Regions from separate parts of the Microbulbifer sp. NBRC 101763 genome, predicted to be linked through region 2. Evidence: predicted binding sites of a transcription regulator. Region 2 holds the regulator's gene; each other region holds the start of a gene.
The links. The regulator LexA, encoded in region 2, represses DNA repair genes until DNA is damaged. The targets are predictions, from matches to a motif close to ACTGTNTNTANANACAGT.
Positions count from the first base shown of each region.

Region 1: the regulator LexA is predicted to act here: its motif matches at 3,979-3,996, upstream of uvrD (DNA helicase II).
Region 3: the regulator LexA is predicted to act here: its motif matches at 3,666-3,683, upstream of ABWV76_RS13135 (VRR-NUC domain-containing protein).
Region 4: the regulator LexA is predicted to act here: its motif matches at 4,827-4,844, upstream of ABWV76_RS02315 (YebG family protein).

Region 1 covers NZ_BAABQV010000003.1:374,714-382,326, forward strand. Annotated here, with positions in the region: gene gstA (glutathione transferase GstA) at 1-584, shown strand, start outside; gene ABWV76_RS09775 (multidrug effflux MFS transporter) at 612-1,871, opposite strand; gene ABWV76_RS09780 (NAD(P)-dependent oxidoreductase) at 2,208-2,846, opposite strand; gene hexR (transcriptional regulator HexR) at 3,036-3,890, opposite strand; gene uvrD (DNA helicase II) at 4,030-6,234, shown strand; gene ABWV76_RS09795 (TRAP transporter substrate-binding protein) at 6,368-7,513, shown strand; gene ABWV76_RS09800 (acyl-CoA thioesterase) at 7,590-7,613, opposite strand, start outside.
Region 2 covers NZ_BAABQV010000005.1:412,449-420,061, reverse strand. Annotated here, with positions in the region: gene topA (type I DNA topoisomerase) at 1-486, shown strand, start outside; gene ABWV76_RS14715 (DUF6586 family protein) at 487-975, shown strand; gene ABWV76_RS14710 (hypothetical protein) at 1,081-1,338, shown strand; gene lexA (transcriptional repressor LexA) at 1,416-2,021, opposite strand; gene ABWV76_RS14700 (LOG family protein) at 2,186-2,824, shown strand; gene ABWV76_RS14695 (class I adenylate-forming enzyme family protein) at 3,149-4,711, shown strand; gene ABWV76_RS14690 (TetR/AcrR family transcriptional regulator) at 4,989-5,621, shown strand; gene nagZ (beta-N-acetylhexosaminidase) at 5,663-6,679, shown strand; gene ABWV76_RS14680 (mechanosensitive ion channel family protein) at 6,792-7,613, shown strand, end outside.
Region 3 covers NZ_BAABQV010000005.1:42,067-49,679, forward strand. Annotated here, with positions in the region: gene ABWV76_RS13120 (hypothetical protein) at 347-778, shown strand; gene ABWV76_RS13125 (hypothetical protein) at 857-2,008, opposite strand; gene ABWV76_RS13130 (hypothetical protein) at 2,107-3,246, opposite strand; gene ABWV76_RS13135 (VRR-NUC domain-containing protein) at 3,705-5,363, shown strand; gene ABWV76_RS13140 (ATP-dependent DNA helicase) at 5,354-7,613, shown strand, end outside.
Region 4 covers NZ_BAABQV010000001.1:485,385-492,997, reverse strand. Annotated here, with positions in the region: gene ABWV76_RS02355 (hypothetical protein) at 1-152, opposite strand, end outside; gene ABWV76_RS02350 (hypothetical protein) at 488-772, shown strand; gene ABWV76_RS02345 (hypothetical protein) at 1,042-1,416, opposite strand; gene ABWV76_RS02340 (sigma-70 family RNA polymerase sigma factor) at 1,409-1,963, opposite strand; gene ABWV76_RS02335 (DUF6249 domain-containing protein) at 1,974-2,771, opposite strand; gene ABWV76_RS02330 (hypothetical protein) at 2,844-3,140, opposite strand; gene ABWV76_RS02325 (DUF924 family protein) at 3,321-3,926, shown strand; gene ABWV76_RS02320 (LysE family translocator) at 3,926-4,543, shown strand; gene ABWV76_RS02315 (YebG family protein) at 4,902-5,195, shown strand; gene ABWV76_RS02310 (MAPEG family protein) at 5,337-5,732, opposite strand; gene ABWV76_RS02305 (amidohydrolase family protein) at 5,915-7,216, opposite strand; gene ABWV76_RS02300 (amidohydrolase) at 7,213-7,613, opposite strand, start outside.

The DNA.
Region 1 (7,613 bases), on a different contig from region 2:
ACACTCCCGGCGCCTGCTCGCTATCCCCACATATTGTCGCGCTTGAAGCGGGTATTGATCTGGACTTGTGCAAGGTTGATCTGAAGACACATACCATGGAAAACGGCGATGACTTCAGGAAGATAAATCCGAAAGGTTACATCCCTGCCCTGCAGTTGGAAGGTGGGGAAATACTGACAGAGGGGTCGACGATAGTACAGTTTCTCGCGGAACAAAAGCCAGATGCGCACCTGGCTCCGCCAGTTGGTAGCCTCGCCCATTACCGCTTGTTGGAGTGGCTTAATTTCCTCAGTGCAGAGGTACATAAATTATTTAAACCGCTGTTCTGGGATGGCGCCAAGGATGAGCAGGAGCAAGCGCGCGAAAGCTTGTTACGACGCTTCGACTATATAGAAAAGCGCCTGGACAAAGACTTCCTGATGGGCGATGAATTTTCTGTGGCGGATGCCTACTTATATGTGCTGTCCCGCTGGATGGAAGCCCAGCAGTTTGATATGGCGCGCTGGCCCAAGCTGCAGGCGTTCCAGAAGCGAATGTCGGAACGGCCATCGGTACAGCAGGCCCTACAAGAGGAAGAATTGTAGGACCAGTTGCCAGGGTATCCTCATGGATTAGCGTGGGGTGAATCGTTTGGTAGCCGGTATATCTGATTCGATGGGCTTGCGCGCCTGAGCGATTACCATGGCGGAAAAAAATGCTGCCACCGCACAGCCAAACATAGATGCGGCGATAGGCACCAGGGTGCCGGTGTGTATGCTGCTGACTAATCCGCCCAGGACCCCCCCGGTAATAAATATGGTGGCCCCATAGAGGGCATTGGCACTGCCACTGATTTTGGGGAAGAACTCTAGATAGCACGCTGCAGCGTTGGGGCCTGTCATGCCGATACAGCTCATCACCAGTACCAGTGGCACCATCCACAAGGTAATTTCCCGAATTCCAGTCATAGTGCCCAGCAACAGCAGACCACAACCCAGTATCTGTAGAGAGATGCCTGCCAGCAATATATTGCGCGGCTGAAACAGATTTAACAGCCGTATATTGACCTGCACCATGCAGATCAGGCCCAGAATGCAGCTGCCAAAAAACAGGGGAAACTGGCTGGCACTGACCTCAAAATAATCCATAAATACGAAGGGCGCTGTGGTGATATAGATAAACATCGAGCCGCTCACACAGGCCTGGGCGCCCAGGAAACCGAGGGCCCGGCGATTGCGCAATACCTGCCCATAACTTGAGATCAAGGACCCCAGAGGCATTAGCTGGCGACGCGCGCGGGTAAAGCGCGGCACGGTCTCCGGCAATAACAGGCGCACCAGAACCAGCATTGCCAATGCGTACAAGAGTAAAAAAACAAAAATGCTTTGCCAGCCACCAATGGCCAGAAGGAGTGCCCCAATGACTGGTGCGATCAGGGGAGCGATCAACATTATGGTGCTGATCATAGAGATAATCTTGGCTGCTTCGCGCCCACTGTGCAGGTCGCGCACAATTGCTGCGCAGATCACAGTAGCAAAACCGCCACCGATGGCCTGAAGGAAGCGCAGGATAATCAACTGGTCGACATGGTCTGTGAGCAGCACTAACAGAGAACTGACAATATAAATGCTTAGACCAATAGTCCCCACTAAGCGGCGTCCCCAGCGATCTGATAGTGGGCCACCGAACAATTGCCCCAGGGCGAAACCCAACAAAAAGCTGGAAACTGAATACTGTACTCGCTCCACCTCAGTATCCAGCGCTGCAGCCATGGCGGGAATAGCTGGCAGGTAGCTGTCAATCGAAAAGGGCGTCAAGGATACGAGAGCCGCCAGCCATACCACCAGCCAACGCGGTGTGGTTTTTTCATCAGGTTTTGGCTTCGAACTCATAGTTGACTCTGATACAGCTCAGTGGAAAACCGTAAAACGCATTGCTCGATCTGTTATGGCAGACCACAGTCGAGACTACAGCAAGCTCAATATCAAACCTGTGAGTTTAAGACGGTTCTTTCGGTAGAGAGCTTTTTCGTATCGCGAAAGGCGCTGAGAAGGCGGTCTATTCGGGTATGTCGGCTGGATTTCAAACATAAAATTGGTGTTTATCCAGCCGAGGGTACGTATTTGGTGGCCTTTGGCCAAGGCTCCAATGTGACCCAATGGTAACGGGACAGTGACCTTTTCACCAGCTTATCAATAACTCAGTATCTTTTAACTTAACAGTTTTCATTAGTAGGCAACTGAAAAACGCTGCTGGATATGTTGAGGCTGCTCCAGCTCATTGATCATTGCTATGGCGTAATCCTCTAGGGAGATGCGGCTACGGCCATCCCTATCCACCATCAGCTGGTCGCCTCCGAGACGAAAATGACCAGTGCGCTCGCCGGGCTCGATCAAGGCGGCGGGGCTCAGGAAAGTCCACTGTAGCGTATTTTCCTGCTTTAGTCGCTTGAGGGCATCAAGGGCACCGAGAGCTGAGGCTTTCCATTCCGGTGGAAATTGGGGAGTTTCCAATAAGTGCACTCCTGGAGCAACTTCAAGACTGCCGGCGCCACCAACAACTAGAAGGCGATCTATCCCCGCCTCTTTGCAGGCGTTGAGAATTGATTCGAAGCCTCGCAGGTAATAGCCGTGAATATCCTGTTGGGCGTGGCCGCTAAAAGCACTGATCACCGCATCGTGGCCTCTCAATAAGTCGGCAAGCTGCGTAGTGTTTAATACGTCGGTCTGGGTTGCGGTTAACCTCTCCTGGGTTTGTAGCTTCTCGGGGTGGGTAACCAGAGCTGTGACCCGGTGCCCTCTTGCCAAGGCCTCGACCAACAGTGCAGAACCGATAAAACCACTGGCACCGATCAATGCAATATTCATGCGTTCAATCTCGGGGTGTCTTTGTTGGGGATGCCAAGCAGTTTAGTTTTGTATTGCAGTATTTATGGGATAGTTAATAGTGCTGGAGCAATAAATTTCTGTTGGCCGATGGCAGTGCATTGGCTGCTATGGGAAGCCGTCAATGCGGTGCCTGCGGTTAATCTTTTCGTTATGCGGACGCTCATGCTCTCAGTGCTTGTCTTCACGAAGGGTGTAAAGGCCCTGTTTGAGCTTTAACAGGTGCTCTTGCAACTGTGGTCCTTTACGCTGGGCTACGCCAATTGCGAGCACATCAATTACCACCAGGTGGGCGATTCGAGAAGACAGTGGCGTGTAGATCTCGATATCCTCTTCTACATCCACCTCCAGTGGAATACTCGCCTGCTGGGCTACCGGGGAGCCACTTGGGGCCAGGCCCACGACCAGAGCGCCCTGCTCTTTTGCCATGCTCATGGAGCGTAACAGTGCTTTGGTCCGCCCACTCTGGGAAATAGCCACCACAACATCCCCTGGTTGCATCGACATAGCCGACATATTTTGGATGTGATGGTCGGAGTGTGCGGCAGTAGCCAGTTGCAGGCGAAAGAATTTGTGCTGAGCATCGGCAGCGACAGCACCGGAGGCACCAAAGCCGAAGAATTCTACCCGCTTGGAGGCGGCCATGGCGGTCACAGCGGCTTCCAGTGCGCGGTCGTCAATCCTGTCGCGTACCTTCAACAATGTATCCACAGTGGAATCGAATACTTTGCGCTTGTATTCAGCAATGGTGTCGGTCTCGGTTACTGCAATCTGGCCAAAACTGGGGCTGGAGGCCAGCTGCTGGGCCAGGTTCAGCTTGAACTCCTGGAACCCCGAGCAGCCTACTGCGCGACAGAAACGCACTACCGTGGGCTCACTTACCTGGGCCTCGGTGGCCAGGTCAACAATACGCATATGAATAATTTCATCCGGGTTGGCGAGGATATACTCCGCCACCTTGCGCTCAGATTTGCGCATGGATGACAGTTGTTCGCTGATTTTTTGCGTGACTTCCGCTGGTTTCACAAGACTACCTTCGCTATGCCAGATGGCGCAGTGTAGCGGCTGTGCCCCCCGCTGGCGAGCGGCTTTGCGTTGTCAGGATGGGTAAAATGCTGTTTATTTACACAGGTCTCGCACAGCAGCTCTGGTACAATCATCGCCCATGGACGTATCTCAGATTTTAGACCCCCTCAACGACGCCCAGCGCGAAGCAGTAGCAGCCGCGCCCGGCAATCAATTGGTTCTGGCCGGTGCCGGTTCGGGTAAGACCCGGGTGCTGGTGCACCGCATCGCCTGGCTGATGCAGGTGGAAGGTGCCTCGCCCTATTCCATTATGGCGGTGACCTTTACCAACAAGGCGGCCCGCGAGATGCGCGCTCGTATCGAAGAGCTGCTGGGGGTGAATACCTTCGGCATGTGGGTGGGCACCTTCCACGGCCTGGCCCATCGCCTGCTCAAAGCCCACTGGCAAGAGGCCAGGTTGCCGCAGAACTTCCAGATCCTGGATTCCGACGACCAGCTGCGCCTGATCAAGCGGGTACAGGCGGATCTGGGGCTGGACGATAAAAAGTGGCCGCCGCGGGAAACCCAGTGGTGGATCGGTGCGCAGAAAGATGAAGGCCTGCGCCCGCAATATATCAATGCTGGCGCCGACCCATGGTTGCAGACCATGGTGCGGATCTACTTTGCCTATGAAGAGGCCTGCCAGCGTGGTGGGCTGGTGGATTTCGGTGAGCTGTTACTTCGCGCCCATGAACTCTGGTTGAATAACGACGCTATTCTCGCCCATTACCGCCAGCGCTTTCCCTTTATCCTGGTGGATGAGTTCCAGGACACCAACACGATTCAATACGCCTGGTTGCGTCTGCTTGCTGGTGAGCAGTGCCATATCACCGCTGTGGGTGACGATGACCAGTCCATTTACGGCTGGCGCGGTGCCAAGATCGAGAATATTCAGCACTTTTCCACAGACCTGAAAGAAGTCCAGACGGTGCGCCTGGAGCAAAACTACCGCTCCACCTCCACCATTTTGAATGCGGCCAACGCGGTGATCGCCAATAACAGTGGCCGTCTGGGTAAGGAGTTGTGGACCAGGGGTGAAGAGGGTGAGCCCATCGCCGTCTACGCGGCCTACAACGAACAGGATGAGTCGCGCTTTATTGTCGAACGCATCAATGACTGGGTGCGCGATGGCAACCGCCGCGACAGCATTGCCATCCTCTACCGCTCCAATGCCCAATCCCGGGTACTTGAAGAAGGGCTTCTGCGCGAGCAGGTACCCTACCGCATCTATGGCGGCCAGCGCTTCTACGAGCGCCTGGAGATCAAGAATGCCCTGTCTTATCTGCGCCTGATTACCAACCGCGATGATGACACTGCGTTTGAGCGGGTGGTGAATACGCCGACCCGTGGCATCGGTGCGCGCACGGTGGAAATGGTGCGCTCCTATGCCCGCGAACAGGGCTGTTCCCTGTGGCAGGCGGCCAAGCTGATGTTGCAACAGCGGGTATTGGCCGCTCGCGCCGGCAATGCCCTGCAGAGCTTTCTGGACCTGATTAACCAGCTGGCAGCGAATGCAGAAGATAAAGAGTTGGATGCTATTGCTGAGGATGTGATCGAGACTAGCGGCTTGCTGGAATTCCACGGCAAGGAAAAAGGTGAGAAGGGCCAGACGCGGGTGGAGAACTTGCAGGAACTGGTGACTGCCTGTCGCGCTTTCTCTGGTGTGGACCTGCCCGAAGGGGAGGAAGATGAGGAGGAAATTCCTCTGCTCAACCAGTTCCTCGACAGCGCTGCCCTCGATGCCGGTGAGGGCCAGGCAGATGAGTTTGAGGAGGCGGTTCAGTTAATGACCCTGCACTCCGCCAAAGGCCTGGAGTTTCCCCTGGTATTTATGGCGGGTGTGGAGGAAAACCTGTTTCCCCACAAAATGTCCGCGCAGGAGCCGGGTCGTATGGAGGAGGAGCGCCGACTCTGCTACGTGGGAATTACCCGCGCTATGCGCAAACTGTATATCACCTACGCAGAAAACCGCCGCCTGTTTGGCAGTGAGACCTATAACAGCCCCTCACGGTTTATTGGTGAAATTCCAGCTAATTTGGTGCACGAGGTGCGCCTCAAGACTGAGATTTCCCGGCCACTATACCAGGCGGATTATGGCAAAGTGGGTCAGTTTTCCGACCCGGCCCCAGACTTTGATGATTTGCCACCGCTCGCCCTGGGAGGGCGAGTGGAGCATGCCAGATTTGGTGAGGGCACCGTAGTGCAGTTTGAGGGCAATGGCCCGCGCGCACGGGTACAGGTGAACTTCGATGATGCCGGCAGTAAATGGCTGGTGGTGGCTATGGCTAAATTGCAGCCGCTGTAGACCAAGGGGCTGGAAAACTGAATCTATTTTGAAGAAGCAAATCTCACGTGGCTCCAGTATCACTGGAGCCACGATAATTAAAGTTAGCTAGCTGACAGTCAGCGCCTTACAAGAAAAACGATAATTAGAAGCGATGAAAAAAATTAATTGGTACCCCGCCGTTATTTTGGGCCTTCTCGCCCTGCTGGTAATTACCTTTGCCGCGCTGGTAACTTCCCGTGCGGCTCAAGGGCCTCAACAACACTTTTCTGATACTGGTGATAAAGAATTGTTTGAGTGGAAGCTGGTTACTACCTGGCCAAAAAACTTCCCCGGCCTGGGCCAGGCACCGGAGCGCTTCGCCAAAGAGGTAGAGCAGATGTCTGCTGGCCGTCTCAAAATTAAGGTCTACGGTGCGGGTGAACTGGTGCCTGCATTGGGGGTTTTCGGCGCTGTTTCCGAGGGTGCGGCACAGATGGGGCACGGTGCAGCCTATTACTGGAAAGGCAAGATTCCGGCGGCCCAGTTTTTCACTGCGGTACCTTTTGGTTTGAATGCCCAGGAAATGAATGGCTGGCTCCACCACGGCGGTGGTTTGGAACTCTGGGAGGAGATTTACGAGCCTTTTAATTTGATACCCCTGGCAGGTGGTTCCACAGGGGTGCAAATGGCGGGTTGGTTTAATAAGCCGATTAACTCTGTCGAGGATTTGCAGGGTTTAAAAATGCGAATTCCCGGGCTGGGAGGTGAAGTATTAAACCGGGCCGGCGGCACGGCCGTCACGATTCCTGGTGGTGAGCTTTATACAGCGTTGCAGACTGGCGTCATTGATGCGACCGAATGGGTTGGCCCATACAATGATCTAGCCTTCGGCTTTCACCAGGTTGCCGAGTATTATTACTATCCTGGTTGGCATGAGCCTGGCTCGATGATGGAATTTATTGTCAATAAAAAAGCCTTCGATAAATTGCCTAAAGACCTGCAGGCAATTGTGCGCGTGGCAGCCCGGGAAGCAAACCAGGACATGCTGGATGAGTACACTGCGCGCAATAACCGAGCCCTGCGTGAATTAGTGGAAGAGCACGGTGTAAAGCTCAGGCGTCTACCGGATGAAGTACTTTCTCATTTAAAGCAAATCAACACGCAAATTATGCAGGAGACTGCAGACAAGGACCCTGAGTTTGCCCGTATCTATAAAGCCTTTAAGGATTTTGAGCGGGATGTACGGCCCTACCACCAGATTAGTGAAGAGGCCTATTACCAGGCGCGAGAGCTGGATAATGAGAACAGGAAGGATTAAATGGGGATAATGAGGGGGAAGCTGTGTACCAGACTGTTCCCCGCAGCGATTCAGTGAGCGACTTCTTGTGAATAACTTAAGGCAGTGGCCTGGTATGCCC
Region 2 (7,613 bases):
CGCTTTGGAAAATACTTCGGTTGTACCAATGAAGCTTGTAAGAATACCCGTAAGCTTTTGAAAAATGGCCAACCGGCTCCCCCGAAAATGGATCCGGTATCTATGCCAGAGTTGGCCTGCTTAAAAGTGGAGGATCACTATATCCTGCGTGATGGGGCTTCGGGTTTGTTCCTTGCTGCCAGCCAGTTCCCTAAAAATCGTGAAACTCGCGCACCACTGGTGAGGGAGTTGCTCCCGCATAAGAGTGAGATTGATCCTAAATACACTTTTCTGTTCTCTGCTCCTGTTGAGGATGATCAGGGACGGGATACAGTAATTCGTTTTAGCCGCAAGACCCAAGAGCAGTATGTACAGTCTGAGGAGGAGGGCAAGGCAACGGGGTGGCGAGCCTTCTACCGCGATGGTAATTGGCAGGTTGAGGCCGGCAGTAAGGCTACCACAGCGAAGCGCAAGCCAGTGCGTAAAAAAATAGCTGCAAAAAAGTAAATGAGTAATCCGTTTACAGGGCAGGTTGCCTCGGCTCTGCGCAAAGCCCAGCTGTTACTGCAGCTGACCAGTGATGTGTCACCGCTGCAAAGTGCCGCACTTGAGGAGGCGGTTGTGTTGCAGCTCTGGAAAGCATACAGAGCTTTTCTTGTTGAGCTTTCGCATCAGCTGCAGCTGGGTTTTGAGCCGGAGTCCCTTCAGATGATAGCTGACAGCCTTGAGACTCAGGGCAGGGCCAGTAATGAGGTGAAAGAGTTACAGCAATTGAATGAGCAGCCCGATAGTTGGCTAAATCAGCTGCTGCAAGCCTGGACTTTGCTATTGTCTTTGCCGTCAAATACTGAGGTTAAGCGCGAAGCGCCCAATTTGATACCGATACATAATGTTGGTCGGGAACCGGTAACAATTACCGTTCAAGGGCTCACGCAATGGCATAAATCTATGGTTGAGTTGATTCGTAGGCAGCGGGCCAATCTGGAAGAGTGTTAGTCGCAGGTACTTTCGTACCATGTTTCTCGGCTTTTAGGCCCCTGATACTTCTAATTTGCCTGTGGTACACTGTGCGCAAACTGATGTGCAGTGAAGGAAAAGCGAATGTCCTCCGAAACTTTCGAAATTATTGAGCTGGCCAATGGCGATGTGGCATTGCGTCGTGCTGGTCACAAGGAGGACCCTCTGGTGAGTATTCATTTCTCAGCTGAGAGTCTACAATTCCTGAGAAAACACAAAGTGGCTGTTGCGCGTGCAATGCTGGAAGCAGGTATAGAAACTGTACAGAATTTGGATGATCTGGAGCCTGGTTACTTTGAAGAAGAAGATGAGTCGATGCCGGTTAACCATACTATCCATTGATTGAATGGTTAATAGAGATATGATTCAACAGCGGCCATTGGCCGCTGTTGTTGTTTTAGCTTTGAGATTAATACAGGTTATGGTGTTTGACGAATGACGCCTACTGCCAAGCCTTCGATCACAAAGTTCTTATCCCGCATATCCACCTGGATAGTTTCAAAGTCTTCATTCTCTGGCAGCAGTTGAACAGTCGCTTGATTACCTTTGCGGCGGAAACGCTTAACAGTTACTTCCTCGTCAATTCTCGCTACGACAATCTGTCCATTCCTGACTTGCTCAGTTTTCTGTACTGCAAGCAAATCCCCATCCAGAATCCCCGCATCGCGCATACTCATTCCATGAACCCGCAATAGGAAGTCTGCAGGGGGGTGAAAGAAGCTGGCAGGAAGGTCGCAGTAATCCTCAATATGCTCTGTAGCAAGAATTGGGTTGCCTGCGGCTACACGCCCGATAATGGGAAGCCCCGACTGGTGATCGGGGATACGAATTCCACGTGAGGCGCCGGCAACCATCTCAATGGCCCCTTTTCGCGCCAGTGCTTTCAGGTGCTCTTCTGCTGCATTTGGTGAGCGGAACCCCAGTTCCTGAGCGATTTCCGCTCGAGTGGGAGGGTAGCCAGTATCATCGAGATAGGCTTTGATGAGCTCTAATACCTGAGCCTGGCGTGCGGTGAGATTGGTCATAGATTTACCTAGCTTTTCTGTATTTATATACAGTTGCTGGGATTATATACAGAATTAAGCTTCACGCAATCCTAACACCCGCCTCTTCATAAGCTGCTACATTGTTTATGAAAACAAGTAATGAGAGTAATCGTTGAAAGATCTGACAACGAGGGAAAAAAATAATGTTAGATGTGAAAATGCCAGAGGCATGGCGGGTTCTGCGGATTCAGTCCGAGTTGGTTGATGGAATAGAGCGCCTGGTAGCGCTCAGTGGAGCAGTAACAGTTTTTGGAGGGGCGAGGTTTACCGAGGATAGCCCTGAATATCAACAGGGGGTAAAGCTGGGAGAGCTGTTGGCTGCGGAGGGGGTGCCCGTGATTACAGGTGGAGGGCCCGGCCTTATGGAAGCCTGTAATAGAGGAGCCTTCGATCAGCCAGGCACCTCCATTGGGTTAAACATAGAGCTGCCTTTCGAGCAGGCGGCGAATCCATACCAGGATATCAGTTTAAATTTTCGTTATTTCTTTGTTCGTAAATTTATGTTTGTTAAGCATGCAGTAGGCTTTGTGGGCTTGCCTGGTGGCTACGGAACGCTGGATGAACTGTTTGAAGCGCTGACATTGGTGCAGACACAAAAGGTCCGTCGCTTCCCCATCGTGCTTGTGGGTAAGCGCTATTGGGCAGGACTCTACAACTGGTTGGTAGATACAGTACTTGAACGAAATTGTATTGATGCCAGTGACCTGGATTTATTTCATATCGTGGATACCGTCGAAGAGACAGCGGACCTGATTATGAAATATATGCGGACCAGGGACTGATCAAACGCGACTCTATAAATGCCAACATCTGATACTGAAAGCTCCACAATGAGTTGGCCAGTGATCTAATGGGTTTCGTAGTCTAGTCAGCTCAATTCAAATTTTCTTGATAAGAGATAAACCCTCTTTGCGTTTATATTGCTAAAAATGGTAGCTACTTTAAGCAAGGTCCCGGTAGCCTTTTCGTTGAAGTTGCAATAATTCAAATTCTTTCATTGTGCAAAGTTAGTTCTTAAAGCGTTGGAACTTCCATAGAGTCTATTCTTTATTCAGTTCCTTCCAGCTTCTTAGATTATTTAAGGTTATTTTTTGGGAGATTGAATTGTGCCAATTTTCGGCCCCCGATTGTCGAGGCCTGTGAACTTGGGGGATCTGCTATCTCTGCCCCTGAATAGCAGGCCGGATACAAAGGCATTAGTTTCAGGAAGTCGAGAATGGACTTGGAGGGGGTTGCAGAGGGATATTGATGCTCTGGCCAAGGGGTTGATCACAATGGGATTACACAAAAGTGATCGGGTCGCAACCCTGATGCCTAACCGGGGTGAAATACTCGTTTTTTACCTCGCATGCTTGAAAGTGGGGCTGGTGGTTGTCCCGTTAAACTACAGGTACACAACTCTGGAGATTGACTACGCTCTTGAAAAGAGTGGCGCAGTTGCGCTAATTATAGATGCAGAGCGGAGTGAGGATATTCAGGATAGTAAATTTATTGGTAAATTAAAAAAAGGGTTTCTTTACTTTGGTGGTGTGTTCGAAGATACAAGAAGTTATGAAGGTCTAATCAATGCCGGTGGGCAGCCTGCTGAAATTCCTGTATCCAGTATCAGTGATCCTGCATTTTTATTTTTTACATCTGGAAGTACTGGCAAGCCAAAAGCCGTTGTGCACAGCTTGCTATCCTTTGGTTCTATCGTAGCTGGTTTCGTTGCTGCCCTGAAGTTAACTCGGGACGATATCGTTCTGCCTGGAGGTTCAATCGCACATGTCGGGTCGCTTTCAACGGCCCTGGCAGCTCTCTCCGTGGGTGCGAAGACAGTTATTCCACAAAGTTTTGATGGTGAGGAAATTCTGTCGATATTGCGGAGTAGCCGGCCAACTATTTTGGTTATGGTTCCGGCAGTATTTATTGCAATGGAACGCAATCCGGGAGCCAGGCGTGAAGATTTTGAATCTCTTCGAGTGTGCTTCACCGGCGGAGATAAATTTCCAGTAAATATTGCTAAAGAATTTACCAACAAAACCGGCCATATGATCCAGGAAGGATATGGACTGACAGAAGCTCCCGACTGTCTTTTCAATCAATCGCTCTCACCAGATAAATCTGGATCTGTAGGTACTGTTGCTCCAGGCTACGTTGCTAGCCTGCGCGATGAGAAAGGCCAAGAAGTGGCACCTAATGTTGATGGCAATCTCTGGCTCCGTGGGTCGCCAGTTATGACTGGCTACTGGAAAAACCCCCAGGCAAATAGGGAGGCGTTATCTGATGGTTGGTTTGATACGGGCGATGTTATGCGTGTCGACTCTGATGGTTGTTTTTGGTTTCGCGGTCGAAAGAAGCAAATTATTGTCCACGATGGCTCAAATATATCGCCTCAGGAAGTAGAGGAAGCTCTCATGGAGCATCCGTCTGTAAATCTAGCAGGCGTAATCGGTATTCGTGATGACACGCACGGGGAGAGCGTTTGGGCTTTTATCACCTTGAAAAAAAATGTACCTATGCCAAGTGTCAGTGAAGTTATTCGTTTTGCAAAAAAACGTATTGGATACAAGGCTCCGGAGGTAGTCGAAATTCTGGCGGATATGCCAATTAATCCAACGGGAAAAATTGACAGGGTGGCCTTAAAGAGGCTTGCCGAAGCCCAGTTGGTTCAAGGCAAGGAAAAGTGAATATATTTGGGGCCTAGTGTCACAGGCGAAGGCACCTCCGTATTTGTGCTTCCAGCAAATCAAAATCTCAGATCTGGCTTTTTTGCTCTATAGGATGAATCGAGAAGCCCTCCGATATTTTTCCGAGCCGTCCTCTATATACCTGGGTAATGTGACTTAGGGTGAAGCACTGTAACCGCTTCCAGCTGATGAAGGAGATGAGTGCCGTTGGCTGAGCAATGGAATGTGCTACTCTGGCCAGAGTTAAACAACTGTTTTAAATGATGGTTTGAGAGATATGAGCCAGACGGATACTGTCAGCCGCATTCTGGATGCAGCCGAGGCCCTGTTTGCAGAACGTGGTTTTACTGAGACTTCCCTGCGCACAATTACGAGTACTGCAGGGGTTAACCTGGCTGCGGTTAACTATCACTTTGGTTCAAAGAAAGAGTTGATCCAGGCGGTTTTTGAGCGATTCTTGACCCCCTTTACCGAAGACCTTGAGGCCGAGTTAGATCGTCGTATCGCCACCGGCCAAGAGCTGCACGTGGAGGGATTATTAGAGAGCCTCTATCGAGTGGGCCTCGGTGGTTTGAGTGACAGAGGGCTCGATCCACAGCGTTTTATGCGCCTATTGGGGCTGGCTTATACGCAGTTCCAGGGGCACTTACGTCGCTTTATAGTGTCTCGATACGGGGATAGTTATCGCCGTTTTGCAGGTTTGTTGGCTGAGGCCTTACCGGGTGTGGACCCTGTAACCTTTTATTGGCGCCTGTACTTTATGCTGGGGGCTACGATCTTCACCCTGTCGAGTTACGATGCCATAGAAGCTATCCTGAGAGAGGATTTTGGTGCACAGAGCAGCCTGCCGGAGACCCTTGAGCGGTTGGTTCCGGCTGCCTCTGCAATGTTGAAGGTGGAGGCTATCTAGTTTTAAGTGGCTCTTATTGGCTGATAACAGAGGAATAGAATATGTCTGCACCCTTGGGACCGGTCATGGTTGATATTGAGGGATTAGAGCTTACCGATGCGGACTGCGAGCTTCTGCGTCATCCCCTTGTTGGCGGGTTGATTTTCTTCGCACGTAATTACCGGGATCGCGCGCAGCTGCAAGGCTTGATAGCGGATATTAGAGCTGTGCGCCCTGAGATTTTAGTAGCTGTTGATCAGGAGGGGGGCAGGGTTCAACGCTTTCGTTGCGAGTTTACCCGTTTGCCATCTATGCAAGTATTGGCAGCGAAGGCCAGCGAGGAGCAGTTGCAGGACGTGGGTTGGCTCTTGGCCACTGAATTGCTGGCGGTAGGGGTGGACTTCAGCTTCGCCCCGGTATTGGATGCTGATGATCAACACAGCCGAGTGATCGGCGACCGCAGCTTTTGTGCAGATCCCAAGCGTTTGGAGCTATTCGCACGTCCATTTATGCGAGGAATGCACGAAGCAGGCATGGCGACAACGGGTAAGCATTTCCCTGGTCATGGCCATGTACTAGAAGATAGCCATGTAGAGCTTCCTGAAGACAAGCGTTCACTGGAGCAGGTAATGGAGTCCGATGCCTTACCTTTTGTGGACTGCATCGCCTCCTCTCAATTGGATGCAATAATGCCAGCACATATTCGTTTCGTGAATATTGACAGTCAGCCGGTCGGATTTTCCCGTTACTGGCTACAAGACATCTTGCGAGGGCGATTGGGTTTTGGCGGTGTTATCTTTAGTGACGACCTGTCGATGGAGGGGGCTGGTGCTGCAGGCGGTTATGGAGGGAGAGTTCGTGCAGCGCTGGAGGCGGGATGTGATATGGGGGTTATTTGTAACAACCGAGACGGCGCCTTGGAGGCGCTGGCCGCCCTGCAGGACTACATACCCCAGGGAGAATCCAGCGAGCGCTTGAAAGCTATGCGTGGCAGGCCCTTGATAACATCCTGGTCGGAACTTGAAAAGAGTGCGCGTTGGCATAGAACCCGTGGCTGGTTGGCGTCGATAATGCATTAAGGGCTCGAAATTTTGATGCCCGCCCAAATTATCTGGGAGTATCAGAAAGATTGTCGAGCTCAGATTTAGATGAGCGGAGGGGGTATTCGTGGAATCCGTAGATAGCATTCTAATGTCTTGGCTCGGTGAGAACCGGGTTTGGATAGTATGGGTTTTCCTTATTGTGCTGGCTTCAGCTTTGGGAGCCTGGGCCTTTGGGCGCTTTGTACAGCGATTAGCGGCAAGAGCCGAGAAGACGGTTAATCCGTGGGATGATGCTCTTGTTGGGGCCATGTCACCACCTGGACCAGTGCTTGTTTGGCTTGTGGGATTGACTGTTGCCGCGCAGCGGGCAGGACAGGCTACCGGGGCTGAGATTTTCTCTCTGGCTGAACCAATACGGGAGATAGGGCTTATCCTGGTTCTATCCTGGTTTGCCTGGCGATTTTCCCATAGTGCTGAGCACAACCTGTGTAACCCTCGCTATATTGGCAAGCCGATGGATGCCACTACAGTGCGGGCAATCGGAAAGTTGGTGCGGGCCTCCATCGCTATCACTGCCGGCATAGTCATCATGCAGTTTCTTGGCTATAGCGTCAGTGGCGTGTTAGCGTTTGGCGGCATTGGTGGGTTGGCAGTGGGTTTTGCAGCCAAGGACCTGTTGGCCAACTTCTTTGGCGGGCTGATGATTTACTTGGATCGTCCATTTGCCGTGGGCGACTGGATACGCTCTCCGGATAAGGAAATTGAGGGTACCGTTGAGGATATTGGCTGGCGCCTGACACGCATCCGCACCTTTGATATGCGCCCTGTATATGTTCCCAATAGCATCTTCACTCAGATTTCTGTGGAGAACCCCTCGCGAATGCTCAATCGCAGGATCTTTGAGACCATCGGCATCCGTTATGAAGATGCCCATTCAATGGCTTCAATAGTGGCGGATGTTAAAGAAATG
Region 3 (7,613 bases), 370 kb from region 2:
GTACCGAATAGATTGTGACACCTGACTCTTTATGACAAATAAAATCTTCAACTTATTACCATTAGGCGACTACCCCAAAGTAGGTATTTACCTCGTCAAAAACCACTTCAAACAGTATGAATTTGAATAAAAACAACAAAGTTAAAGATTAATGTCTCAATGTGGTTAAATTGGTGTTGTAAGCGGTTGACATTGACGTTGAGAGGAATATCCTCTGCGCCCTTCTGTTGATTGGGACGCCTGGTGTGCCCCGGCGCTCTTTATAATGGAAAAGCATCGAGAAGATCTGGCTACAAGAGCAATTTAATAAACTTTGCTCACTAGGCAATAACAACAAGGATGTTTTATGCAGGATGTGTATCAGGCAACGGAAAATTCTCTGAGTGATGAAACATATATCTATAAATCCAGTTTCACCTGGAAGATATTGTTTTTTTTGCTGCTACCTATTGAAATCTTGTCTCAATATGAAGCATTCGTACTGAATGAATACAATCAATCGGTTTGGTGGTTGATTGCCAGCTTCATTATCTATAGCACCTATTTTGTTGGCTTTTATGGTTTGGCCTTTGCAAGGCGAATCGCCACACCGAGATTTTGGGGGTTCTTTCTGCCACTCATAATGGTGACAGATATTTATGAAATAGGGACGGTAGTTGCCACTATGAATATGGCAGTGTTGAGAAACCAGTTAATCCTGTTGTGTATTTCCCCAATTGTACTTTTTTTGTGGTTTATTATTTTTAGGTATCGCAAAGTCCTACGATACATGAAGTAAAAGCCAGCGCGTATAGTCACAAATGTCTTAGTGATTACATAGCTGGCTATTATTCAATAATAGAAACGTGGCACAAAGCTATTGCAAGTGCGTTCCCATATTGCCGGTGCCAAGTTGAGTAACGCTGATTGATTCATTTGTACCAGATTGCACGGCTGTTTCCATATTGGATGTGCCAATTTGTGTAACTATAAGACTGCTGCTAACAGTGTCATTCTGGGAAAGGCTGACATCATTGAGTTCACCAATCTGATTTGCGATTAGCACACTAAAAAAGACAGAATCTGATATGCCTTGATCCACGTCTGCTGTATTTGAGGTTCCAGTTTGAGCCAAGGACGCAAAACTAGAAAGGGTTGTTAATGGCACATTTTCATTGCCCTGATCCAGGTCGGCAAAGTTAGAGGTCCCAGATTGAATAATCTGGCTTGTCGAGGAAGTTGTTGCCTCCTGGTCTACGCGTCCAGTGTTTGAATCTCCAGTTTGCACCACTACCGCCACACTGGAAACTACGGCACCCTGATCGCCCTCCTGTTCTATATCCCCAAAGTTTGATGTGCCATTCTGGCCAATGATTGCAATACTGGAAGTAACGACTTCATCCTGTTCCATGGAAGCACTGTTTGAGCTACCGACCTGGGATACTGATGCCAGGCTTGTGGTTACATCCCTGTCCTGGTCAAAATTTACAAAGTTTGAATCACCGATTTGATGCACAATAGAGATACTACTATCCACCCTTTGAAGCTGGTCTAGAAATATGTCGTTGGAATTGCCTTGCTGATTGATAAGGATAATGCCTCCGTTTATATCGTCATTTTGATTTACGACTGCACTATTCATTTCGCCACCTTGGATAATTGTGGCTGAGCTCAACGTGGCATCACCTTGCAAAAAATCCAGGGTATTGTTGTTTCCAGCCTGAGTGGCAATTACTGTACTGGTAGTTGTGCCATCTTGCTGAGTAGACGTTACTGTATTCAGTGAGCCAATCTGGGTTAGGAAGGCAGAACTTCCGTTAGTATTGGTTGTTTGGGTTGCGGTAGAGGTATTGCTATTACCAATTTGGGTTTGAACAATAAGATTGTCGTGGACTGTTGGATCACTTTGGTCAGGATTTGCAGTATTCCCGTTTCCTTGCTGTATAACAATGGAAGTATTGTTGTTCGCTATAGCATTATTGCCAACAATCACTAATAGCGCTGCGGCTATTGATGTTAACCTTTTCATGACAAGTCCTTTTACTTCATTAACTCTCAGAGAGAAAGCTGGCTAACAATTTGGAGTAGTCAGCTGTTACGGAGACCCTTTCCAGGGATCACCCGAAACTATTGCAGGTTTGTACCCGTGTTTCCTGTACCAATTTGGATTGCAGTGATTGACTCATTGGAGCCAGCCTGACTGGCAAGGTAATCATTAGAGGTTCCAAATTGGGAGGCTAGGATACTGCTTGAGTTTGTATCGTTTTGACCGATAACAGAGGTGTTCATAGCTCCAGACTGTAACAGAATTAATGTGCTGAAAAATGCTGAGCCACTTGTCCCCTGATCTACATCAGTTTCATTCAGTGAACCTAATTGGGTAACAGAGGCAAAACTGGACACAGCTTCAGAGCCAGAAAAATCTTCACCCTGATCAAGTCTCGCAAAGTTGGAGGAGCCTGATTGAAATAGTAGCCCTGTGGTTGATATAAGTGCTTCCTGGTCAATATCTGCGAAGTTTGAATCACCAAGTTGGATAACTGAGCCAAAACTAAATGAAATGTCCTCTTCCTGCTCATTAAATGCAGTATTGTTAGTTCCTACTTGCTGAATTGAGGCAAAGCTAGCAGTAATAGTCTCATCTTGCTCCATATCAGCCATATTGGATGAACCAAATTGATTCACTAAGGCGGTACTGAATACGACATCCTGATCCTGCTCAAAGATGGTGGAGTTTGAGTCTCCCACCTGATTTACTACCGAAAGACTGAGATCAACTCTTTGTAGTTGCTCCAGAAAGACAGAGTTTCCAGAACCAAATTGGCTAACAAAAACCGCGCTTGCTGTGATGTCTTCTTGTTGTATCATCGTTGCGGTATTGGAATTACCATTTTGTATAATAACGCCAACCGTTTGAGAAATATTATTATTCTGGCTTGCATCCGCTACATGGTTATCCCCAAATTGATTAACAAGAATTAAACTGCTGTCAGTAGTGTTTTCCTGCATGGAAGTTACAGTATTCATAGAGCCAACCTGAGTAAGGATGGCGGCACTGTTGGTTGTGCTTGTCGCTTGGGTTGCTGTGGAGGTGTTGTCATCCCCAATTTGGGTTTGAACAATCAGGCTATTGCTGACAGTAGGATCACTTTGATCGGGAGTTGCGGTATTTCCATTACCTATCTGGTTAATAATGGAAGTGTTGGCGACTGCAATATTGCCGACAGCGAATAGTACTGTGGCTGCTATCGGTCTTAACGTCTTCATAGTAACTCCTTTTACAATATTTGACGCTAATAAAGGGGATACCAATCCAAAGGGGTGGACTGACCGGTGAATTGGGGCTGGTGGTAACTCCAGATTCTGAATTTAATCAGGAATAGAGTTTTCAATGGATGGGAGGCTCCCGTAACTGCTAACTTCTTGAGGCATTAGATTTGCTCAAAGCCGCACGTACAGCAGAACCATTGCGAATTTGTTTATAAATCGTGCAGTAAGCCTGGACCATCTCACCTCTCCCGACCATGGGAAAGAAGGACCGTTTTACTGAGAAAAAAGCCTGGAGTTTGGCAGTTAACCCCCTTGGACACAGCTTGACTCTAAACCCTCTCCAAATAGCTATGCGCATGTGGTGAACGGATGGTGATTGGTGGGTCAGCCGAGGGATTTGTCCATCCAATCAACTTACTGTATAACCATACAGTTTTTTGGTTGCCCATATCCCCATGACTGTCGCCGCAGAGCTTCCTGCTGATTACTACTTGACCAACTTCTTAACCTTGATGAAGTTTGTCACAGCCCGTTATAAATCATTGCTGTCAGCAGAAGAGGATCAATTTTACGAGCGCTTTATGTCACTTGGCATCAATGGCCAAAAACTATATGTAAGACTTTTGTCTCGCAAAGGCGCCCCCTCATCAGCTGGGGCCTTGTTCCGTCTCAGTAAATTGCAATATGCAGAAATAGAAGATCTGGAGCATGCATGTCGGGAACTGGAGGTAAGTGGATTATTGCGACTAAACCCTCAGATATCTAACCAGGAGTTGTTACCTCTTTTCACCAAGCCTGAACTATTCAGAGCGAGTAACAAGCCTCTACCAAAAGCACTTAAGCGAGCTGACCTGATAGCTGCCCTCCTGGAACAGGGCGTGGATTCTGGAATACATAAATTACTGGCCGCTGATACCTTATTAGCTGTTCAGCACGCCAGTTGCTTTGAAACCTTCAAGCTTTGCTTCTTTGGCAACCTTAACCAGGACCTGACAGATTATGTTCTGCGGGATCTGGGGCTTTTCCGTTACGAAGATTATCCATTGGATCGACAAAATCTGCCTTTCCAGAACCGGGAACAGATAGATCAGCACTTGACCTATTACCATTGTCTGGATCTGGCCGAACAGGCGTTGACAGGCGAGACATCTGATATCCTCACCCTGGCAGAGCAGCTGCCATCAGGAATAACGGGGGATGCCGCGCTTCACCGGCGCCTGGATCGCCTGCGTTTAAAACTGGCCCGTCAGCTAGAGCGTATGGGTGAACTAGCGGCAGCAGATCGGCTATACAAAATGTGCCAACGGCCACCGGCTAGAGAGAGGCGCGCACGTATTGCAATTAAGAATGGTGATACTGGCAAAGGGCTTGGACTTTGTCAGCAGATTCTTGAAGCGCCTCTGGATGAAGCAGAAAAAATATTTGCCGAGAGTTTTGGCCACCGTACAGCCAAAGACCTGGATTGCGCTAAAGAATGGCCAGCGCCGAAGCGCTATCGCCCTCCTACGGAAACGATAGTCCTGCCCCAGAGTCCTGAGCGAGTTGAGATTCAGGTTGCCTTACATCTGGAACAGTTGTCAGAGGGCAATTGTTACTATGTTGAGAACTGCTTGCTAAACGGCATTCTTGGTCTCTATATCTGGGACATCTTGTTTGCATCGATACCAGGGGCTTTCTTTAACCCCTTCCAGTCTGCTCCCAGTGACTTCAGGACAGCTGACTTCTATCTTTCCCGCCGTACCCTACTTGATCAGAGGTTGGCTGAACTGGATAAAGATACCCTGCGAGAGAGGGTATGGTGTAGCTATCGCGATAAGTGGGGGATTTCCAATCCGCTGGTTGCCTGGGATGCTCTGCCCAAGGAATTAGTAACTACCGCAATGGAAAGAATACCAACCTCCCATTGGCGCTCCCTCTTCCAACGGATACTGAGTGATATTGCCCATCACCGCAACGGACTGCCGGATCTTATCCTGTTTCCTGCAGCTGGGGACTACGAACTGATAGAAGTGAAAGGGCCCGGAGATCGGCTGCAACAAAACCAGCAACGCTGGCTTACATTTTTTGCCAGCCAGCGGGTGCCCCATAGGGTAATTCACGTGGAGTGGCAATAGTCTTGAATGAAGCGGCCACAGAACTCCACTCAACGACAACCATTAGTGCTACTAAACAGGCCTCGTTCCTGCGCCTTTCGGTTGGTGAGCTGGTCGCATTTTCCTGTCGTAGCGGCGACCTGATTAATGACGCAGGTTCCGGCCCCTCCGCCCAAGAGGGCATTCGCACACACCAGAAACTGCAAAAGAAGCGCCCCAAAGGCAGTGAAGCTGAATATCCATTGCAAGTTCAAGTACGATGTGAAGGCTATGATGTGGTTCTTACTGGCAGGGTGGATATCTTTCACCCGCAGGCAGATCTGCATACCCCTGTACAGATCGATGAGATCAAAACCACTTACTGCCCTCCTTCCAAATTACCAGAGGCTATTCGGCAGTTGCAGTGGGCTCAGCTAAAAGTCTACGGATTCTGTTACCTGTTCCAGCAAAGGCATGGGCAAGGAGGCACCGGTGAGGGCAGCGATCGTGTGGCACTGCAAATGCTCTGGTACAACCTTAAAGAGAAGAAGCCTTACCCGGAATTGCAGGAGTTCAACTGGGAAGCACTGGAGAGTTTCACCCTCGCTGCGCTTGCAGATTATATCCAATGGCACAAGAGCTGGCAGGAACATCGTCAACAGGTGGCTACCAGTGCCCAAGCCCTGGCATTCCCCTTTCCCAAGTATCGGCCAGGCCAACGTCAGCTAGCCGTAGCCACCTATCGTTGTTTGAGAGATGGTGGCGAGTTGGTCGCAGAGGCGCCCACGGGAATCGGTAAAACCATCAGTACCCTATTCCCTGCCATCAAGGCCCTGGGAGAAAAGCAGCTAGACCAGCTGGTTTACCTTACTGCAAAAAACTCAGGGCGGCAGGTGGTCAGGGAAACCGTAGAGAGCCTACATAAGCGTGGCCTAGAGTTATCCCTGCTGGAAATACAGGCCAGGGATAAAACCTGTGCCTGTAGTCTTGGTATGTGTAGCCGCGACCAGGAGGGTGTTTGCCCACGCACAATAGGTTTTTTTGACCGATTGCCGGCTGCGCGCAAGAAACTTCTAGGCTCACCTCTTCTCTCTCCGCAAGTGCTGGCAAAAGTCGCAGAAGAAATGCAGCTGTGCCCCTTCGAGCTGTCCCTGCAAATGCTGCCTTGGGCAGACCTCATAGTATGCGATTTCAACTATGTATTTGATCCCCTAGTGCGACTGACGGCTCTACAGGAGCAGAGCCAGCGCCGTGCGCTACTTGTGGATGAAGCCCACAATCTCAGTGACCGCGCCTGTGATATGTACAGTGTGACCCTGAGCCGCAAGGAAACCCGCCGTGCCGCGGCAAGCTGTAAAGGAAGTCACCCCAAGCTGCAGCGCAGCATCCAGGCACTGGTGAGGGCGATTGACCGGTGGGTTAAACAGCTTAAAGATCCTGAAGCCACCAGCAAAAGCCACGCTCAATTAAACAAATCAGGCTCCGAAGTGTGGGTGACTTCTCTCACATCGCCAGAAAACCAGCCGGTGACCGTTTCCAGGGCAGCCCATAAAGTGCTCTTAACAGTCAGTGAGCTATGGGAGAGCTCTCAATCGCCGCCAGAGGAAATTAGCGAATGGCTAAAGTCCATTTACCGCTATGTATGTATTGAGCAAGACTTATCTGAACAACATCAAGCTCTCACTCGGGTATTTGACGCGGGCACGCCCTGGCAGGAGCAGCAGTTCAAACTGCTTTGTTTGAATGCCGCTGGGTATATCCAGCAAACTATTCGCCAGTTTCATGGAGCTATCTTATTTTCTGCCACCTTGCGCCCGGCAAATTATATCTTTCAGCAACTGGGGGTGAACAGCTCGGCTCCATACATGAAGCTACCCTCTCCCTTTCTTCCATCACAGCAAGGCGTCTTCCTCTGTCCATATGTTGATACCCGCTATAAATCACGTAATCAGGCTACAGAAAACTTGGTAGAGATCATCGCTCGTACTTACCAGGGCCATCCAGGTAACTATCTGGTGTTTTTCCCCTCGTATCGATTCCTCCAACAAGTGGCAGTCGCATTTGAGCAAAGCTTTCCTGAAGTGGATTTATTGCAGCAGGAACCTGGGGCCAGTGAAAGCCAGCGCGCAGCATTCCTGGCAGCCTTCACTGAAGGTTCCCGTACTTTGGGCTTTGCAATTATGGGGGGAGTTTTTGGAGAAGGCGTAGACTATGTGGGTAATAAACTGATCGGTACCATCATTGTGGGTACCGGCCTGCCACAAGTTAATGAAGAGCAGGAGTTGATCCGCA
Region 4 (7,613 bases), on a different contig from region 2:
CTATCAGGCATTCTCAACAGCGTTGCAGCTTCCGGACATTCATCATCAAGCCCACTCGAAAACCTCATAGATCCTTTAACGTTTCTCTCCCATGCCTCTTCCGCGGCTCTATCAAGTGGCCTGCGGACACACCCAAACTGCCCAGCTGCCATTGATTAACTCTTACCTCTTTCGAAACCCTTTCCGTAGGCGAGCTAATATGGGAAGCTCTGTTTTTTGTCCATACATTTAAAAAAGTAGTAGAGTAAAGAGGTTCGATCGGGAAGCACTACAGACAATCATGAATGTGATCTAGAGGGAGGGTGATGAAGCTTACCCTGTTAAGGCGCTCTAAGAGACACTCGGCATTACCCGCTCAAACTTCTACAATTCCCTTGGAGCACGTGAGGAGTTATTCCTTGAAATATTGAATATGTATTTTGTGTAGCCCCCAGACTTTGTACTGTATAAAAGTGAACCGGAAGAGGAGATACTGAAAGAAATATTCATGATCCACCGCAATGTTTGTTTAGCTAGGGCAAGTACCCCATATCATTGCGGTAGCCTTGCTGCTAATAACATTGCCGGGCTTGTTGGGAGGGACGAAAAAGTCAGCCCGACACTCTCCAGAGCTCCAGAGACAACTCTTAAGCACTTCGAACAATTGCTAACTCTTTCAGAAGAAAAAAGGGAATTCGATTGTGAGGATATACACTTTACTGCGCTTGCCTTAAAGAGTGTGTTACTCGGAATAAATCTGCTTTCCAAAGTAATTTATGATGAGGGGGACTAAATATCTACAGGCCCACATTTACATTTGAGGAAAATATCCACCGGCACCGTGGTGGCAGGTTAGACGTTAACCCAGTATCAGAGCACCGTGTCGAGCATAGCACTGTCCATGGCTATACAAAAAAGAGAGAAGAAATTAAAAGCATACCCTCTACAGTACGAAGTCACTATTTAAAAGTGTTCCAATTAGCGGAGGAGCAAAATTTTATCTGCCCCCACTTGGTAGTGGGGGCAGGCCGATAATCCCTATTTATTACTATTAGGAATTAATCAGCGACGTGCAGCAAAAATACCGCCAGCCATCACCACTAGCGAGGAGAGCATTCCAACGCCAACCAGACTGTAAAGGCTGATGGACTGGCGCGCTGCTTCACTCAATACTTCACCAAATGGAAATTGCCAGGCCACGATTCCTGAGGCTGCCAACACAGCGATGTATTGGGATCGGCTGGCACGGCGCTCACTATCCTTTGAAGGCGCAGGCAGTTTTGCCATCACGCTTTCACAGAAGCCATCGTCGTCCAGGTAGGGCTCATCGAACTGCAGCTGTTCGCTTAGCCAGGCATCGAACTGTGGATCTTTGCCCTCTATAGCAACATCGTTCAAGGTGCCACCCTTAGTGTTCCGCTGTTCAAAATTAACCATTTACCACCTCCTCGCGCCATGGCTGGAGCAAGCTGCGCAGCTTGGCCCTCGCGCGATTCACATGGGATTTTACCGTACCCAGCGGCAACTTCATAATGCTTGCCGCCTCCTCATGGGAAAAGCCCCTCTGCATACACAGATGTATCGCCTGACGCTGGGCATCGCTCAGGCTACTCATAGCAGAGTTTAGATCCCTTGCCATACCCAGTTGCTGGGACTCTTCCACAGTCTCTTCTGCTTGAGCTCTGTCGACCGCCTCCTGATCCACATCTGGCGCATTCTTGCGTTTGTGGCTCATGACGAGATTGTAGGCGATACGGTACAACCAGGTGCTGAACCGGGCATCCCCCCGAAATGCCGGCAACGCCTTGTAGGCCTTGATAAAGGCCTCCTGCGCCATATCGTCCGCCAGGCCCTGGTCGCCATCACACAGCTGACGGAGCGAGAATCGCAGCTGTGACTGATAGCGGCGAACCAGCTGAGCATATGCCCGCTGGTCCCCGTCTTCGACGGTGCGCCTGATCAAATCCTCATCATTGAGGTCCATATTCGGGTCCTTACACCTGCTTGTTATCGAGCTTCCAGTTGATAAAGCGGGCCAGGCCGATAAACAGTGGGATCAAACCCAGACTACCTACACCAAAGCCTGCCAGGGCCGTCAGCCAGATAAACACCGCTGCACCCACAGCAATCAGGGTGATGCCTCTATCTGCAGGACTCCTGGGGCTGTTGCCTTCGAGCATATCCAGCATCTCAGGCGGTACATCGCGACCTTCAGCAACCATGCGGTTGATATTTTCCACAACCAACTGTTTCTTGCGGTAGCTGTTATGAGTCACCAGCCAGACAATCAGCACCGGCATCCCAAAAATGCAGATCAGAGCGATTATTGGTACCAGCCAGGACTCCAAGGGCTCAGTGTTATGCGCCCTATCCCAAAACCTGGCCTTGTGGTCGTAATGCCTGGTCAAACCGATTTCGACATTCTCCGGAACCTGATCCAGGGCCTCCTCAACCACTTGGCCCCGATCGTCGAGAATGCCTTTGCTCTCAAGCTTCTCAATAATCCGCTGACTCAGTGGCCCACCAAAATCGGTACCCAGATCTACTTTGACTTCACTGCGCTCGCCATCTTCACCCTGGGTTTTAATAGTGAGCACGCCGTTGTCATCACGCATAATCCGCACCCGTGAGTTCGGCTCGGACGCTTCGGCATCAATCGATGGTGGAGCAGGAGGCTTCGGCATCTCCGTGCTGTCATCCTGTGCCCAGCTACCCAGGGCGGCAAATGCAGCCACCAGAGTTACCAGCCAGCGAGCGCCAGCCCGCATGGATTGTGAATTTCTCGCTCTCATTTTTTACTCTCTGATCATTCTCGTTATATGTGCTGTTGCACCGTCGGGGATACCCAAAACCACTTTTTGGCCTTACATGACTGTGAGGCGACCTTTTGAATAAGGGCTCGGTGTGGCGCCCTGTTTAGGCTTATCCTCAGCTACATGCACCGGATAGGGGAATCCGATGCTCTGTGAATCAGCTTTTGCCTTACACTCATTGAGCTTCGCCATAAAATGCAGGTCAGTCTTCTCAGTGAGCTGCCGGTGGATGTCTTCCACAGAAAAGCCCAGCTCTACCGCCCTGGCTTCTGCCGCTTGCATGCCGCTGAGCGCCAGTAACAGTACGGCGCAAAATTGTACCTTCTTAAATGATCCCGCAGTAAACATTGTGACCTCCAGATCGTTTCTCCTTGTACACCTCTATGACGGGACTAGCCTCAGGTTTGGATGCAGATGCATAAAAATTTTTTCGCGCCACCTTTCCGGTAGCACCATCTCCCTCTGCGGCTGGACCAACAGGTATAAAAGTCGCAATAATCCAGACCACTAAAAAACGAGTTCAAGTTGATGTCTTCAATAGTGGATGTGCTGACATTCTGGTTCGGCGGCCCAACGCTGGGCCACTTGCCATCCAAATCGCAGCAGCAACGCTGGTTTGCAGCGACGCCAGCGTTAGATCGCGAGATACGGTGCGACTTTGGCAGGGTTACCGAGCGGGCTCTGGAGGGAAGACTGCCCCATTGGCGCCAAACCCTGCGAGGCGAGCTTGCCCTGGTGCTCCTATGCGATCAGTTCGCTCGCAATATCTATCGCGGTAACGAGAAAGCCTTTGCGGGAGACCTCCTCGCGCTGGAAGTTACCGAAGATATCCTACGGCGCGGAGACACCGGCAGACTCGGACTATTTCAGCAAATATTCGTGGGTATGCCGCTGGAGCACAGTGAAAAACTCCCGATGCAACGACGCTCCGTGGCATACTTCAGCCAGTTGCAGCGACAGTACCAGGGTGACCCAAGTGTTGCCCCATACCTTGCGACCCACTATCGATACGCCCTGGCTCATCAGGCAGTGATTGAGCAGTTTGGGCGCTATCCGCACCGCAACGCGGCACTCGGCCGCGAATCTACAGATGAAGAGAAACAATGGCTGGCACAAGGGGGCGGCTTTAAATAATGGATTTACTCGGTTGGTTATCACTCGCAGGTATCTGTGCACTCGGGGCCATGTCTCCTGGGCCCAGTCTATTGATCGTAATGCGCTCTTCCGCATCAGGGCTCCAGCAGGGGCTCGCCAGTGCAATCGCCCATGGGGCTGGTGTCGCCATCTATGCCGCCCTCACCGCTTTTGGTCTAGCCGTACTAATTACCAGCTCACCACTGCTGTTCAGTATTTTGCAATGGGCCGGTGCCGCCATGTTGGTGTATTTAGGCTGGAAGGCCCTGCGCGCACCAGCACCGGGCTCCAGCACCACCAAATTGGAGGCACCAAAACAAAGTACTCAGCGCGCAATCGCGCAGGGTTTTGGTGTAGCCTTTTTTAACCCCAAAATTGCAGTGTTCTTTACTGCCTTATTCAGTCAGTTTGTATCGGAGCAACAGACTCTTACCACTAAGTTGGGAATGGCCGCAGTAGCTTCCGGGATAGATACCCTCTGGTATTGCATCATCGCCTTGGCAGTACATGCCAGCCGCAAGCGTCAGTTAGTCAGCAAGCACCTGGGCCACCGCATCCAGCAATTGTTTGGCCTATTGCTGATCGGACTAGCTGCAAAGCTCGTATTGACGATCTGATTTCCTTCGATTGACGGCCACAGCCCAGAGTCAGAAAGGGCAAAAGACAGTGCCGAGAAGCCTGCTCGATAACCAAGCGGCAATTAACGCTTACATTTAAAAAAAACAGGCCCGGTTTACGGGCCTGTGATAGCGGAGTTTGCAACTCGGCACCTGGGGGGTTACACCGAGCTGCGAAGCGGCATTATGACAGCCTTAAAAATTCCCTGTGTTCAGGCTATCGCAACCCTCTCTCTCCTGACCGCAATTAATTTCCCGCCTATTTGTCGACCCCTGCGTTGACACTGAATATTTATACAGTTACTGTATGGTCATACAAAAAAATTGGAATGTCTGAAAGGCAATTGGGAGGCACATCATGGCCGTAGTAGCTGTTTGGAAATGTGATCGAGACGGAGCAATGTTCGACAACAAAAAAGATGCTGAAGAACACGATAAGATGCTGGAACTGGCTGCCAACATCACCTCACTAATAGAGCGCCATATCGAAGGTATTGATGAACAGACTGGCGAAGAAATAGGGCTGTTGTTAGCCAAGCGCCGCGATTCACTAGCCAAAGCCTGCAAAGGCAAACCGGAGGCTCTGCTGGAAGGGGACAGTGCAGAGGAAACCTCTGATGAAACTGTTACTCCCTTTGCCGCCAACCAGTAAGTGCTTGTAGTTTCATCCCTGTACTCTGCCCGGTTAAGCCGGGCTTTTTTATTATCCCCCCCCTCAACTATTTGATGATTAACCAGTGTCGCTGGCCATGCTCACCTCTCTCTAACCAGCGATACCCTTCTTGCCCGCTGTTTACAGAGCTTTCACAGCCTGAACAATATTAACTACGGCCAAAGCCAATATCACCACCCAGCTGATCAGCGTACCCCAAAAACGCCCCATGTGTGTCCCACCTTTACCGGCAGTTAGACCATATGCGTGGAAAATACGGGAAAGTAAAAATGAAATCCCAAATATATGCAGCCAAATTTGTGATAAACCACCCAGTTCAGCAAGTAAAAGTAGTAACAGTGCTATAGGTGTATATTCAATTGCATTCGCATGCACTCTCACTCGGATCTCATTAGAGCGATCATCACCGGTGCCAATTCCCACACGCTTAGTGCGGCGAAACTGCACCACCCTTAGTGCCAGGTAGATAATCAGGATTGCACAGAGACTGGTATAAAGTGCCGTAACATAGGCCATTAGGTCGATCCTTTTTCTTATTCATCAGACTGTTGGAATATAGCTGTAAAGACTATATTGCTGCCACACAGATCCTATACAACAAGCAAGGCTTTTTTGCTCATTGTCTTAATTTCCTGTAGGCAGATAACAAAAGAGCGGGCAATACCCGCTCTTTACTTCACAGCTATGGCCAGGCCAAATTAATATTGGTAGCCAAAATTGTGACCCTTGGTGGGCTTCAAATGGCGATCTCGCAAACGGGTAGAACGAGTAACGAGAGATTGAGGTTCACCCTCAATCAATACCTGTTCCGGGTAGCTGGTAACTTCCAGGGGATCTCCGCTCCAAACGACGATATCAGCCACTGCACCCTGCTCCAGTGTCCCGCCCTGCAGATTGAAAATATCAGCCACATTGCTGCTGATAGACTTCAGGGCTTCCTCATAAGGTAGGCCATGAGCAACAGCATTACCGGCCGACTGGCGAGATAGATACACATTGTGGGTAGAAGCGTAGTCGGGCCCACTAATAGCCACTTTTACACCTGCCTTGGTAAGTAACGCCGCATTATCGAGGCGCGCACCCAGGCTGGAAAAGGAAATAGGCAAGTTATTGATAGCATCAATAACCACTGGCACCTGGGCCTCAGCCAGCTGATTCGCTACCATCCAGCCCTCAGCTGCTCCCAGCACCACCAGTTTCACACTGAAGGCTTTGGCAAGCTCAATTGCACCGAGAATATCGCTGGCGCGATTGGCGGTAATGACCAAAGGCTCCTTAGCACTCACCACCGGCTGTAAGGCCTCCAGATCTGCCAAACTGTAATCCAGTTCACGCCACTCACCACGACGAATCGCAGCGCGATTTTCCCGGTACTCCTTAGCTTCACTCAAGGCCTTCTCAACCTTGGCATAGGCATTGGCACGACTGCCGCCAGCTAACTGTGCACCGGCCTCTCCTAAATAGGCCTTCTGGGCTACATCTTTGGCTTCTACACTATCGAACTCACCATTCAGCTTAATAGCAAAGCTGCGCCCGGCGAATACGCGCTGGGCTTCAACAGCACCGTCATCCCAGGTGCTGATACCGGGAAAAACTACAGCACTGGTCACGCCCCCTGCGCGATTGAAAGGAATCAAAGTAGATTTAGGGTTGTAGGCGGGCAGCGGATTAAATGCACTGCCAATACTCTCACCAGTTACCGACTGATCATTTGTTGAGCTGGCAGCACTGATTTCCACCAGACCAAGCTCGGAAACCGGCGCTATCACTCCCGGAGTGACTACTTTGCCTTGTGCATCAATTACCCGGTCAGCAGAAACGCTCAGGGAGGGGCCTACCTGCTCCACTTTGCCACCGACAACAAGTACATCGGCAGACTCCAAACTGCCTTTGTCCCCCAAGGTATGCACCTTGCCACCCTTGATAAGGATGCTCTCTGCCTGGGCACTAGCTGCCAGAACTCCGAGGGCAAACGCACAAAAAACAACTACTCTTTTCACTGCCGCTCTCCCTCTGCATTGAGAATACCCAGCTCAAAATCGCTGCGCGGTTGGCGCTTTTCATCAGCGCGGTCATACATCAGTTCACCATCGATAAATACTTGATCGACGTGGGTGTAAACACTGAAGGGATTACCAGACCAAACCACAACATCAGCCATTTTGCCCTTCTCCAGGCTGCCAGTTTGTTCTTCAATACCCAACGCCTTAGCAGGGTTTGATGTCATCCAGGCAACGGCATCCTTGGGTTGGATATCAAAACCCGCGCGTCGGCCCGCAGTCATCGCTTTGGCTACCTCTTCATTCAGGTGCTGCACGCCCACACCGGAATCGGAGTGGATCATAGCGCAGGCTTTGGCCTGGTCGACAATCGCAATATTCGCCTCGGTCATATCAA